Regions from separate parts of the Isoptericola haloaureus genome, predicted to be linked through region 4. Evidence: predicted binding sites of a transcription regulator. Region 4 holds the regulator's gene; each other region holds the start of a gene.
The links. Region 4 encodes Rex, which represses fermentation and respiration genes when NADH is low (regulators of the CRP and FNR family bind a similar motif). Its sites were predicted from a motif close to CTTGTGAANNNNTTCACAAG; they were not measured.
Positions count from the first base shown of each region.

Region 1 (3,203 bases), on a different contig from region 4:
GTTCTTCCGCGAGAACACCGCGATGATCTTCGGGGACGCCAAGGACCAGATCGAGAGGATCATCCAGTCGCTGTGACCGGCGGCCGGACGCCGACGGCCCGGTGCTCCCCGCGGGGGGAGCACCGGGCCGTCGGTCGTCGTGGCCTCTCCGGCGGGCCGGGTCAGGACCGCGAGTCGGCCTGCGACTCGTAGACGCTGGCCGGCAGCACGCCGTCGACCGGCTCCGGCAGGGTGGCCGCGGGCTCGTCGGCCGCGCTGGCCGTCGTGTCGATCTCGCGGGCGTCGGCCGGCACGCCGTCCAGGCTGGGCATCATCGCGGCGAGCTGCTCGCGCCAGGCCGGGAACTCCTGCGGGAAGCAGCGCCCGAGCACGTCGACCATCGCGGAGACCGCGGTGGACGCGCCGGGGGAGGCGCCGAGCAGTCCGGCGATGGAACCGTCCCCGGCCGTGACGACCTCGGTGCCGAACTGGAGCACGCCCTTGCCGTCGGCGTCGCGCTTGATGACCTGCACGCGCTGGCCCGCGGTGATCTTCTCCCAGTCCTTGGGGTGGGCCCGGGGCATGAACTGCTGCAGCGTGTGGAACTTCGACTCCGGCGCCGCCGCGAGCTGGCCGAGCAGGTACTGGGTCAGGTCCATGTTCTTCAGCCCGGCGCCCAGCATCGAGGTGATGTTGTCGGCGCGCAGCGAGGTGATCAGACCCAGGTACTTGCCCTTCTTGAGGTACTTGGGGCTGAACCCGGCGTAGGGGCCGAACATCAGGTAGCTCTTGCCGTCGACGACGCGGGTGTCGAGGTGCGGCACCGACATCGGCGGGGCGCCGACGTCGGCCTTGCCGTAGACCTTGGCCTGGTGCTGCGCGACGACCTCGGGGTTGTCGGTGCGCAGGAACTCCCCGGAGATGGGGAAGCCGCCGAAGCCCTTGATCTCGGGGATGCCCGACGCCTGGAGCAGCGGGAGCGCCCCGCCGCCGGCGCCGACGAAGACGAAGCGCGCGGTGACCGTGGAGGTGCGGCGCGGGGCGTTCCAGGAACGGTCCTTGACCTTGAGCCGCCAGCGGCGGTCCTTGGTCCGCTTCAGGGAGGTGACCTCGTGCTGCAGCTGCAGCTCGGCGCCGTGGCGCACGAGGTTGTCGACGAGCTGGCGGGTCAGGTTGCCGAAGTCCACGTCGGTGCCGGCGACCGAGCGGGTCGCGGCGATCGGCTCGTCGGCGTCCCGGCCGGCCGTGAGCAGCGGGGTCCAGCGCGAGATCTCGGCGCGGTCGGTGGAGAACTCCATGTCCCGGAACAGCGGGTGCGCCGTCATGGTCTCGTACCGGCGGCGCAGGAACTCCACGTTCTCGGCGCCCCGCACGAAGGTCATGTGCGGCGTGCGGTGGACGAACGACTCGTCGGCGAGCTGACCGGTGGCGAGCAGGTGCTGCCACAGCTCGCGCGAGGTCTCGAACTGCTCGTTGATCGCCACCGCCTTGGTGATGTCGACCGAGCCGTCGGCCCTCTCCGGCGTGTAGTTGAGCTCGCACAGCGCGGCGTGCCCGGTCCCCGCGTTGTTCCACGGGTTGGACGACTCCAGCGCCACGTCGTCGAGTCGTTCGATGATCCGGATCGACCACGTCGGCTCGAGCTGCTGGATCAGCGTGCCGAGGGTGGCGCTCATGACGCCGCCGCCGACGAGGACGACGTCGACGGCGTCCGCGGGCTGCTGGCGGGGGGAGGTTTCGCGCGAAGTCACCGGGCCATGCTAAGACGTTGGTGAAAACTGTCACAAAGAATGAGAGCAACGTCACAGGCGCTCTGACCTGGAGTGACGCAGGTCACATCGCCCGCCGAGCGCCCACGCAGGTCACGCCGTCGGCCCGTCGTGAGGGCACGACTCAGGGCCAGAGCAGCTCCGTGGTCCATGCCGTCGGCCCGGTGCCCCGGCGGTAGCGCAGGCGCGTCTGACCGGTCCCGGCACCGGTCTGCCAGAACTCGACCGAGAACGGGGACAGCCGCCAGGCCGTCCACGTGGACGGGACGCGCCGCGGGTCCGCCCGCACCTCCTGCAGCGCCTCGGCCCACGCCTCCCGGTGCTCGGCCAGGTCGTCGAGCACCTCGCTCTGGTGGTCGACCAGCCCCGTCGCCCGCGACACGTCGGAGCGGCGCCGGAAGTCCTCGACGCCGACGTCCGGGTGCGAGGACACGGTGCCCGTCACGCGGACCTGCCGTCCGATCTCGCGCCACAGGAAGGTCAGCGCGGCGTGCGGGTTCTCCGCGAGGTGGCGGCCCTTCGGGCTGGTGGCGTGACCGGCGAACCACCAGCCTCCGGCGTCGAGGTCCGTCAGCAGCACGGTGCGCGCGTCCACGACGGCGCCGCCGCCGGCCGTGGACAGCGTCATGGCGTGCGGGGCGTAGGCCCCCGCCGCCACGGCGTCGTCGAACCACGCGGTGAACAGGTCGTGCGGGGTGGGCGGCACCGCGTCCGGGTCGGAGATCTGCCCGTCGGGCAGGCCGTCGGGGAACATCGGCAGGTCGCGGAGTCTCTCGCGAAAGCCCGGCACGTGCTCTCCTCCCGGTCGGCGGCGTCCCTCCCGCCACCGTACCGACCCCGGACCGTGACCGTACCGACCCCGGGCGCGCGCCGGGCGGGTGATCCTGCACCGTTCTCGCCTGCGGTTTCGCCCGGTCTCTTGTGCGGGCGGGGGTGACCGGCGACGATGAGGTCAGGACCGTGCTGTCGGGCGAAGGAGAGCGATGACGTACCCGCCGGGAGCTTCGCCCCGCCCCGACGGCGGCCGGCGGATCGCGCGCCGCCGCGTCGAGCCGAGCAGCGGTGCCATGACCTCCGTCGCGACGCTCCTGCCCGCAGAGCCCGCACCGCAGCCTGCACCGCGGCCCGCCCGGCCCGGCCCGACGACGCCCGTCTGGACGGCGACGCGGGTCCAGACGGCGCTGATCGCCGCGGCGCTCGTGCTGGCCCTGGTGGCCACCCTGGGGGTGGCGATGCTCTGGTCGGCGAACCGCAAGCTCGCCGGCGAGGTCGAGGCCGCGGTGCAGCGCACCGAGATCGCCGAGGCCGAGGCCGCCCGGCTGCGCGTCGCCGTCGACGAGGCGCCCGACACGGCCACCGTCGACGCGCTGTCGGGGCGGGTCGACGGCGTGGAGGCGTGGACCGGGATGCCGCAGGAGGGCATCGACGGCATGGACGACCTGCAGACGCGCCTGC
Region 1 covers NZ_JBAGLP010000120.1:207,806-211,008, reverse strand. The annotation lists gene pntB (Re/Si-specific NAD(P)(+) transhydrogenase subunit beta) at 1-76, shown strand, start outside; gene mqo (malate dehydrogenase (quinone)) at 162-1,730, opposite strand; gene V5O49_RS16305 (pyridoxine/pyridoxamine 5'-phosphate oxidase) at 1,873-2,538, opposite strand; gene V5O49_RS16300 (hypothetical protein) at 2,732-3,203, shown strand, end outside.
Region 1: a site for Rex is predicted at 1,748-1,767, ahead of mqo (malate dehydrogenase (quinone)). Genes of this name have one in related genera too.

Region 2 (3,203 bases), on a different contig from region 4:
GGTGCGTGCGCACGGCCGCGCCGTCCCCGCCCAGGTCCGGGCGACGTCCGACGACGGCGACCCGGCCATGGAGGTCCGCCTCGGCGAGCCGCTGCGGGGGATCGCGTCGGGGCAGTCGATCGTCGTCTACCGCGGCACGCAGGTCCTGGGTCAGGGCACCGTCGCCGGCGCCCGCCGCGAGGGTGCGTCAGCCGCCGTCACGTCAGCCGCCGTCCCGACGGCCGCTGCGGCGCACGCATGACGGCGGTCAGCGGGCACGGGCCGTGGCCCGGGGGAGAGCGGGACGTGCTGGAGGCCCAGCAGACCGTGCTGGGCGACCTGTCCGAGCTGCCCACCGGCGTCCAGGCGGTCCCGTTCCTCGTCCAGCTCACCGGCCGCGGTCCGGGTGCGGGGGCGACCGCCCGCACCGCGCTGCTGCTCGCCGAGCACGCCGTCGAGCTCGGTCCGCACGGCTGGAAGCTCGCCGACCATGAAGGCGTCGATGCCCGGCGCGCCCGCTCGCTGCTGGCCGAGGACCTCGGCGCCCTGGCGATCGCCGCCCACGGGTACACCGGTCCGTTCGCGGTCGAGGTGACCGGTCCGTGGACCCTCGCCGCCGAGCTGTGGTCCGCCCGGGGCGACCGCGTGCTGGCCGACGTCGGTGGCCGTGCGGCGCTCACCGAGGCGCTGGCCGTGGGCCTGGCCGACCACGTCGCCCAGGTGCGCGACCAGGTGCCCGGCGCGGATGTCGTCGTGCAGCTCGCCGAACCGCTGTTGGGGCAGGTGCACGCCGGGGTGCTGCCGACGTTCTCGGGCTACTCGCGCCTCCGCGGGGTGCCAGGGCCGGACATCGTCGAGGGACTGCGTCCGGTGGTCCAGGCGGTGCACGACGCCGGGGGCCGCGTCGTCGTGCACCTCGGCGGCACGTGGGTGGGGATCCCGCCGGTGGTGCTCGCCGGTGCCGACGCCGTCGGGCTGGACCTGGCCGAGGTGGGCCCCGAGGGCTGGAACGAACGGGCCTGGGAGCTGGTCGCCCGGGCGACCGAGCGGGAGGTCGGCCTGTGGGCCGGGCTGCCGCCGGCGACGGTGTCGCAGTGCGCGGGGCCGGAGCTGGGCGGGCTCGTGCGGCTCGTCGCCGAGCCGTGGCGCCGCATCGGGCTGCCCGCCGCGGGCCTCGACGGGGTCACCGTGCTGGCCGCACCCCGCCGCGCGCTCGCCTCCGTGGACGACCACCGGGCCGGCCTGGCGAACCTCGGACGCGTGGCCGAGACGCTGGCGGAGCGCGCCGAGGCCTGACCAGGCGTGCTCGCCGCACGGCTGTTCGGTCGTCCGGAACGGGTTCGGTCATCTTCTCGACCGAACCCGTTCCGGACGACCGAACCCACGGGTGACGGTTCCGGATCCTGGTCGTTCGCAGCGCCCTGACCAGCCCGGAAACAGGCAATGTGTTCTGCGTCTCACCCCCTCCCCTTGTGGTCTGACCACACTTGTGAAAACCTTCACTTGTCAGCACAGGAGGCCGGGAAAGCGGCCACAGCCCCTCAGGGGAGGGCGACATGAGCACCGACACCACCACGAGCACCGTCGCAGAGGCCGCGCCGACCGACGTCCCGGCACCCGCGAGCGACGCCCCCGCACCGGAGGTCGCCGTCGACGCGATGGTCCAGCGCGGACTGAAGGCACTGGCCGCCTACGCGGCACTGACCCAGGAGGACGTCGACCGGATCGTCAAGAAGGCCTCCGTCGCCGCGCTGCACGAGCACGGCAACCTCGCCCAGCTCGCCGTCACCGAGACCGGGCGCGGCGTCTTCGAGGACAAGGCCACCAAGAACATCTTCGCCTGCGAGCACGTCACCCACTCGATGGCCGACCTCAAGACCGTCGGCGTCGTCGGACGCGACGAGCTGCGCGGCATCGTCGAGATCGCCGAGCCGGTCGGCGTGGTCGCCGGCGTCACCCCGGTGACCAACCCGACCTCGACCGCGATCTTCAAGAGCCTCATCGCGCTCAAGACCCGCAACCCCATCATCTTCGCGTTCCACCCGAACGCCCAGCACTCCTCGTCGGAGGCAGCGCGCATCGTCCGTGACGCGGCGATCGAGGCCGGCGCCCCCGAGGACTGCATCCAGTGGGTCACCGAGCCCAGCCTCGCGGCGACCAGTGCGCTCATGCACCACGACGGCGTCTCGCTCATCCTGGCCACCGGCGGCAACGCCATGGTCCGCGCCGCCTACTCGGCCGGCAAGCCCGCCCTCGGCGTCGGCGCCGGCAACGTGCCCGCCTACATCGAGTCCACCGCGAAGATCGGCCGCGCGGTCAACGACGTCGTGCTCTCCAAGGGCTTCGACAACGGCGTGGTCTGCGCCTCGGAGCAGGCCGCGATCGTCGACGACGAGATCTACGACGAGGTGATGACCGAGTTCCAGCGGATGCACGCCTACGTGGCCACGCCCGCGGAGAAGGCCCTGCTCGAGGAGTACCTCTTCGGCGCGTGCGCGGACTCGGCGGCGTGCAGCGGGGCGAAGCTCAACGCCGCCGCGGTGGGGAAGTCGGCGTACTGGATCGCCGAGCAGGCCGGCTTCTCGGTCCCCGAGGACACCTCGGTGCTGCTGGCGGAGATCTCCGGCGTCGGCCCCCAGGAGCCGCTGAGCCGGGAGAAGCTGTCGCCCGTGCTCGCCGTGCTGCGCTCGCGCAGCACCGACGAGGGCGTCCGCCTGGCCGAGCAGATGGTGGAGTTCGACGGCCTCGGGCACTCCGCGGCGATCCATACCACCGACGCCGCGCTCGCCGAGCGGTTCGGGCACGCCGTCAAGGCGGTCCGCGTGCTGTGGAACCAGCCGAGCGCCCTGGGCGGCATCGGCGACATCTACAACGCGCTGGTGCCCTCGCTGACGCTCGGCTGCGGCTCCTACGGCCGGAACTCGGTGTCCAACAACGTCAGCGCCGTCAACCTGGTGAACATCAAGCGGGTCGCGCGGAGGAACAACAACATGCAGTGGTTCAAGGTGCCGCCCAAGACCTACTTCGAGCCGAACGCGATCCAGTACCTGGTCGACATGCCCGAGGTCGAGCGCGTCACCGTCGTCACCGACCGGGTCATGTCCCAGCTCGGCATCGTCGACAAGGTGCTCGACGTGCTCCAGCGCCGCGCCACCAAGGTCGCCGTGCAGATCATCGACACCGTCGAGGCCGAGCCGAGCGTCGAGTGCGTCGAGCGCGGCGCG
Region 2 covers NZ_JBAGLP010000107.1:39,141-42,343, reverse strand. The annotation lists gene mnmA (tRNA 2-thiouridine(34) synthase MnmA) at 1-241, shown strand, start outside; gene V5O49_RS03420 (uroporphyrinogen decarboxylase/cobalamine-independent methonine synthase family protein) at 238-1,275, shown strand; gene adhE (bifunctional acetaldehyde-CoA/alcohol dehydrogenase) at 1,536-3,203, shown strand, end outside.
Region 2: a site for Rex is predicted at 1,466-1,485, ahead of adhE (bifunctional acetaldehyde-CoA/alcohol dehydrogenase). Genes of this name have one in related genera too.

Region 3 (3,203 bases), on a different contig from region 4:
TTCGTCAGGGAGATCCCGTCCTGGGCGTCGGCGTACGGCAGCTTGGCCACCGACAGGGCCGAGGCCAGCATGCCGTGCGTGTCGCGGCCGTTCATCGGGTTCGCGCCCGGGGAGAACGGCTCGCCGGCGCGGCGCCCGTCGGGCGTGTTGCCCGTGGCCTTGCCGTACACGACGTTCGAGGTGATCGTCAGCACCGACTGGGTGGGCAGCGCGTCCCGGTACATCTTGTGGGTGCGCACCTTGGCCATGAACGACTCGACCAGCTCCACGGCGATCTCGTCGGCACGGTCGTCGTCGTTGCCGTAGGCCGGGTAGTCGCCCTCGGTGACGTAGTCGACGACGACGCCGCGGTCGTCGAAGACCGGCATGACGGTCGCGTAACGGATGGCCGACAGCGAGTCGGTGGCCACGGACAGGCCGGCGATGCCGCAGGCCATGGTCCGCAGCACCTCCTTGTCGTGCAGCGCCATCTCGAGCCGCTCGTAGGCGTACTTGTCGTGCGACCAGTGGATGCAGTTCAGCGCCTCGACGTAGGTCGCGGCCAGCCAGTCCATCGTCTTGTCGAACCGGGCCCGCACGTCGTCGTAGTCCAGCGGCTGCCCCTCGGGCACCGGGGCCACGGCCGGGGAGACCTGCTTGCCGCTGACCTCGTCGCGTCCGCCGTTGATCGCGTAGAGCAGCGTCTTGGCGAGGTTGACGCGGGCGCCGAAGAACTGCATCTGCTTGCCGATCGCCATGGGCGAGACGCAGCAGGCGATGCCGGCGTCGTCGCCCCAGGCGGCGCGGATCTCGTCGTCCGACTCGTACTGCACGGCGGAGGTGTCGATCGAGACCTGCGAGCAGAAGTCCTTGAAGCCCTGGGGCAGGTCGGCCGTCCAGAACACGGTCATGTTCGGCTCGGGCGCCGGGCCCAGGTTGTACAGGGTCTGCAGCATCCGGAACGAGTTCTTCGTCACGAGCGTCCGGCCGTCGGTGCCCATGCCGCCGATGGTCTCGGTGACCCAGGTGGGGTCGCCGGAGAACAGGGCGTCGTACTCGGGGGTGCGCAGGAACCGGACGATCCGCAGCTTGATGACGAAGTCGTCCATGACCTCCTGGGCCTGGGCCTCGGTCAGGCGGCCGGCGGCGAGGTCGCGCTCGATGAACACGTCGAGGAAGGTCGAGGTGCGTCCGAGCGACATCGCGGCGCCGTTCTGCTCCTTGACCGCGCCGAGGAAGCCGAAGTACAGCCACTGCACGGCCTCGGTGGCGGTGCGCGCCGGGCCGGAGATGTCGACGCCGTAGGAGGCGGCCATCTCCTTGAGCTCGCCCAGGGCGCGAATCTGCTCGGCGTGCTCCTCGCGGGCCCGGACCACGGACTCGCTGAAGGGCTCGACGTCGAGGGTGAGCTTGTCGATCTTCTTGGCGGCGATCAGCTCGTCGACGCCGTACAGCGCCACGCGGCGGTAGTCGCCGATGATGCGGCCGCGGCCGTAGGCGTCCGGCAGGCCGGTCACGACGTGCGAGCTGCGTGCGGCCCGGACGTTCGGCGGGTAGACGTCGAACACGCCCTGGTTGTGGGTCTTGCGGTACTCGGTGAAGACCTTCTTCAGGTCCTGGTCGACCGGGTAGCCGTAGGTGTCCAGCGCCCCTTCGACCATCCGCCAGCCGCCGTTCGGCATGATCGCGCGCTTGAGCGGCGCGTCCGTCTGCAGGCCGACGATGATCTCGCTCGCGGAGTCGATGTAGCCGGGCTCGTGGGCGGTGATGCCGGCCGGCACGTCGTAGGAGACGTCGTAGACGCCCTTCTCGCGCTCGGCGGGGAACATCGCGCTCAGCCGTGCCCACAGCGCGGTGGTGCGCTCGGTCGGGCCGGCGAGGAACGTCCCGTCCCCGGTGTAGGGGGTGTAGTTGCGCTGGATGAAGTCTCGGACGTCGACGGTGTCGCACCACGGTCCGGGGACGAAACCTTCCCATGCGGCACTCGTGGCGGTCGTACGTTCTTCCTGGACGGTCATCGCCCCGCTCCTTCACGCTCGCTGGTGATGCTTCCACGATATCGTGAAAACCTTCACAAGCAATGGTCTGACCACATGTCCGGCCGTAACGTCGATCACAGACGCCGCCGGCCGTCACGCAGGTCACGACACCTCCGCCCGGACCGTCAGGACGGTACGGGCGGAGGCACGCTGCGGCCGGACCGCGGGTCGGGTCGCGGGCCGGGCGTCAGTCCTGGGCGAGCTCGGCGAGCGCGTCGCGCACCGCGTCCTCGGCCTGCATGCGCTGTGCGGTCATGATCTGCTCGCGGCTGGCGTGGTCGAGGAACTCCACCGGCAGACCGGTGTGCACGAACGGGGTGCGCACGCCGCGCTCGGCCGCGCGCTGGGCGAGCATCGCCCCCACGCCGCCGTCGACGACGCCGTCCTCCAGCGTCACCACGAGGTCGTGGTCCCCGGTCATCTTCACCAGGTTCTCGGGCACCGGCAGCACCCACGTGGGCGCCACGACCTCGACGGCCAGGCCGTGCGCGGCGAGCGACTCCCCGGCCGCGATCGCCGTGGCGGCCATCGCCCCCACGCCCACGACGAGCACGCTCGCCCCGGTGGCGGCCTCCGGATCCGGCGCGCGCCGGGCCACGACGTCGACGCCCTCGAGCGTCTCGAGCGCCTCGATCGGCTCGTCGAGCGCGCCCTTGGGGTAGCGCACGACGGTGGGTGCGTCGTCGACGTCGACGGCGGTGCGCAGGGCGTCGCGCAGGGTCGCCTCGTCGCGCGGGGCGGCCAGCCGCAGCCCCGGCACGATGCGCAGCATCGCCATGTCCCACATGCCGTTGTGGCTCGCGCCGTCGGCGCCGGTGATGCCGGCACGGTCGAGCACGAACGTCACCCCGGCCTTGTGCAGGGCGACGTCCATGAGCAGCTGGTCGAAGGCGCGGTTGAGGAAGGTCGCGTACACGGCGACCACGGGGTGCAGCCCGGCGAACGCCATGCCGGCGGCCGACGTCGCGGCGTGCTGCTCGGCGATCCCGACGTCGAAGGTGCGCTCGGGGAACTCCTCGGCGAAGGGGGCCAGCCCCACCGGGTGCAGCATCGCCGCGGTGATCGCGACGACGTCGGGCCGGCGGCGGCCGATCTCGACGATCTCCTCGGCGAAGACCTGGGTCCAGCCGAACCGCGAGGGTGCCACCGGCAGGCCGGTCTCGGGATGGATGGTGCCCACCGCGT
Region 3 covers NZ_JBAGLP010000117.1:122,910-126,112, forward strand. The annotation lists gene pflB (formate C-acetyltransferase) at 1-1,997, opposite strand, end outside; gene dxs (1-deoxy-D-xylulose-5-phosphate synthase) at 2,206-3,203, opposite strand, start outside.
Region 3: a site for Rex is predicted at 2,038-2,057, ahead of pflB (formate C-acetyltransferase). Genes of this name have one in related genera too.

Region 4 (3,203 bases):
GAGGAGCAGGTCGGCCGCGGGCTCCGCGTAGTGCAGGGCGGCGAACCGGTCGTCGGTGAAGGTCAACGACGTCAGCGAGGCGAGGGAGCACTGGCGGCGTCGCGGGTCGTGCGCCAGCCGGCGCCCCTCGTAGGACCGACGCGTCAGCCAGACGGGCAGCTGGTGGCTGACCAGGACGACCTCGTGCCCGGCGAAGGCGCGACGTGCGTCGTCGACGGCGGCCCGCATGCGCACGGCCTGGTCGGCGTAGGCCTCGCCCCACGACGGCCGCAGCGGGTTCCACAGCAGCTTCCAGTACCGCGGGTGCGCGAGCTGGGACGGGTTCTTGCCGATGGTCGTGCCCTCGAACCGGTTGCCGGCCTCGATCAGGCGGTCGTCGGTGGCCAGGTCGAGTGCGAAGGCGTCGGCGATCGGCTGCGCCGTCTCCTGGGCGCGCTGGAGCGGGCTCGCCACGACGGCGGCGACGTCCCGGCCCGCGCCGGACAGGTGCTGCGCGACACGCCGGGCCATCTGCTGGCCGCGGTCGGACAGCCGGTACCCGGGGATGCGTCCGTACAGGACGCCGTCGGGGTTGTGGACCTCGCCGTGCCGCAACAGATGGACGGTGGTGGTGGCCATGAGCCTTAGTGTCCCAGATCCTGCGGGTGCTCCCGCCGTCCGGGGCGCCGTCGTGAGGCGGGTCACGGTGCCCCGGCGACCGGTCGGGCGCCACGGGCTCGCATCGACGACGGCGACCGGGAATACTCCGGCGGGACGCCATGTTCATGCGTTTCGATGGAATCGCCCCGGGTCCGGCCCGGGACGGTTGCCACACGTCCAGCAACACCACTCGACAAGGAGCCCCTCCATGGCCACGCCCCTGCCTTCGGACCTGTCCACCGGTACCTACGCCGTCGACGCCGGCCACTCCACCGCGTCGTTCTCCGTCCGCCACGCCGGGATCTCGAAGGTCCGCGGGACCATCGGCATCGCCGCCGGCACCATCACCGTCGGCGAGGACCTCGAGTCCTCCGCCGTCGCCGTCGAGCTCGACGCCGCCGCGATCAACACCGGTGACGAGAACCGCGACCAGCACCTCAAGAGCGCGGACTTCTGGCACGCCGAGGAGCGCCCGACCTGGACCTTCACGTCCACGGCCGTCACCGCCGACGACGACGGCTACGTCGTGACCGGCGACCTGACGATCAACGGCGTGACCCAGAGCATCGACCTGCCGGTCGCCTTCGAGGGCGCCGCGGTGGACCCGTTCGGCAACAAGCGTGCCGGCTTCGAGTCCGAGCTGGTCATCAACCGCAAGGACTTCGGCCTGACCTGGAACGCCGCGCTCGAGACCGGCGGCGTCCTGGTGGGCGAGAAGGTCAAGATCGCTCTCGACGTCTCCGCGATCGAGCAGAACTGACCCCTGCGGCGAGGTAGGCAACTTCTCCCCGAGGTAGGCAGCTCTCCGCCGAGGTAGGCAACTTCTCGGCCAGGTAGGCGAGCTGCGCGTCAGGACGGCGGGACACCGCGCCGGACGCACCCTGGGGGCGGAGTTGCCTACCTCGCCGTCTTGGTGCCTACCTCGTGGGGAAGTTGCCTACCTCGCCGGCGGTTTGCCTACCTCGCCAGTGGTCCGCCTACCTCGCGGTGGCGGCCGGGGCGGTCCGGCCGTCGACCGTCGCGCCTTCCTGCGCGTGGCGTGCCGCCGCGTGGAACGCGAGGATCTGCAGCTCGCCGGCGACGTCGACGCTGCGCACGACGACGTCGTCGGGCAGCTGCAGCGCCACCGGGGAGAACGACAGGATCTCCCGGACACCGCACTCCACGATCCGCTCGGCGACGGCCTGCGCCGCCGCGCCGGGGGTCGCCAGGATCACCATGGACACTCCCCGCGCGGCCAGGATCTCCTCGAGCCGGTCGGAGTGCTCCACCTCCAGCCCCGCCGCGCGTCGGCCGACGACGTCCGGGTCGGCGTCGATCAGCGCCACGAGCCGGAACCCCCGCGCCGCGTAGCCCGAGTAGTTCGCCAGCGCGTTGCCGAGGTTGCCGACGCCGACGATCGCGAGCCGGTGCTCCGAGCCCAGGCCCAGCGCCGTGCTGATCGAGGACGCGAGCGTCTCGACCTCGTAGCCGACGCCGCGCGTCCCGAACGACCCCAGGTAGGACAGGTCCTTGCGCAGCTGCGCGGAGCCCACGCCGGAGCGTTCCGCCAGCGCCGAGGACGACGTCGTCGTCACCCCGTCCCGCAGCAGGTCGCGCAGGGCGCGCAAGTAGTACGGCAGCCGCGACACCGTCGCCGCGGGCACCGTCACCTCGCCGATCTCGATCACGTCCGCTTCCCTCCCGCAGGTGCCGCCAGACGTCGCGCCAGCCTCGCCGCGTCCACCCGCCAGAACCCCTGCTGCACGCCGTCCACCTCGACGACGGGCACGTAGTCGCCGTACCGCTCGGTCAGCGCGGCATCGGTCTCGATGTCGATCTCCCGCCACGCCGCGCCCGCCCGCTCGCACACCGAGGCCACGACCTCCCGTGCGTCGTCGCACAGGTGACAGCCGGGGCGGGTGTACATCACCACCCGTGCCGTCTCCTCGGGTGTCGTCGGGGCGCTGCTCACGAGGACAGCGTATCGGCGCGACTACAGTGGGCCGCATGCCGTCTCATGCCGACTCCCCGGTCAGCCCGCCGGCGGCAGCCTTCTTCGACGTCGACAACACGATCATCCGCGGCGCCAGCTCGTTCCACCTGGCCCGCGCGCTCTACCGGCGTCGGTTCTTCGGGACCGTGGACCTGCTGAGGTTCGGGGTGATCCAGGCCAAGTACCTGCTCTTCGGCGAGTCACGCTCCCAGATCGAGACCGTCCGCAGCCGAGCGCTGTCCCTCATCGCGGGCCGCTCGGTCGCCGAGATCACCGCCGTCGGCGACGAGGTGTACGACACCGTGCTGGAGCTGCGGATCTTCCCCGGCACCAAGCGCCTCCTCGACGAGCACCTGGCCGCCGGCGACCAGGTCTGGCTCGTCACCGCCACCCCGGTGGAGATCGGCGGCCTCATCGCCCGCCGGCTCGGGGCGACCGGCTGCCTCGGGACGATCGCCGACCACGAGGGCGGGTACTACACGGGAGCCCTCGTGGGAGACCTCATGCACGGCGAGGCCAAGGGCGCGGCGGTCCGCGAGCTCGCCGAGCGCGAGGGCCTGGACCTGGAGGGGTCCTACGCCTACGGCGA
Region 4 covers NZ_JBAGLP010000118.1:570,408-573,610, forward strand. The annotation lists gene V5O49_RS12785 (histidine phosphatase family protein) at 1-618, opposite strand, end outside; gene V5O49_RS12790 (YceI family protein) at 848-1,399, shown strand; gene V5O49_RS12795 (redox-sensing transcriptional repressor Rex) at 1,617-2,309, opposite strand; gene V5O49_RS12800 (glutaredoxin family protein) at 2,306-2,548, opposite strand; gene V5O49_RS12805 (HAD family hydrolase) at 2,629-3,203, shown strand, end outside.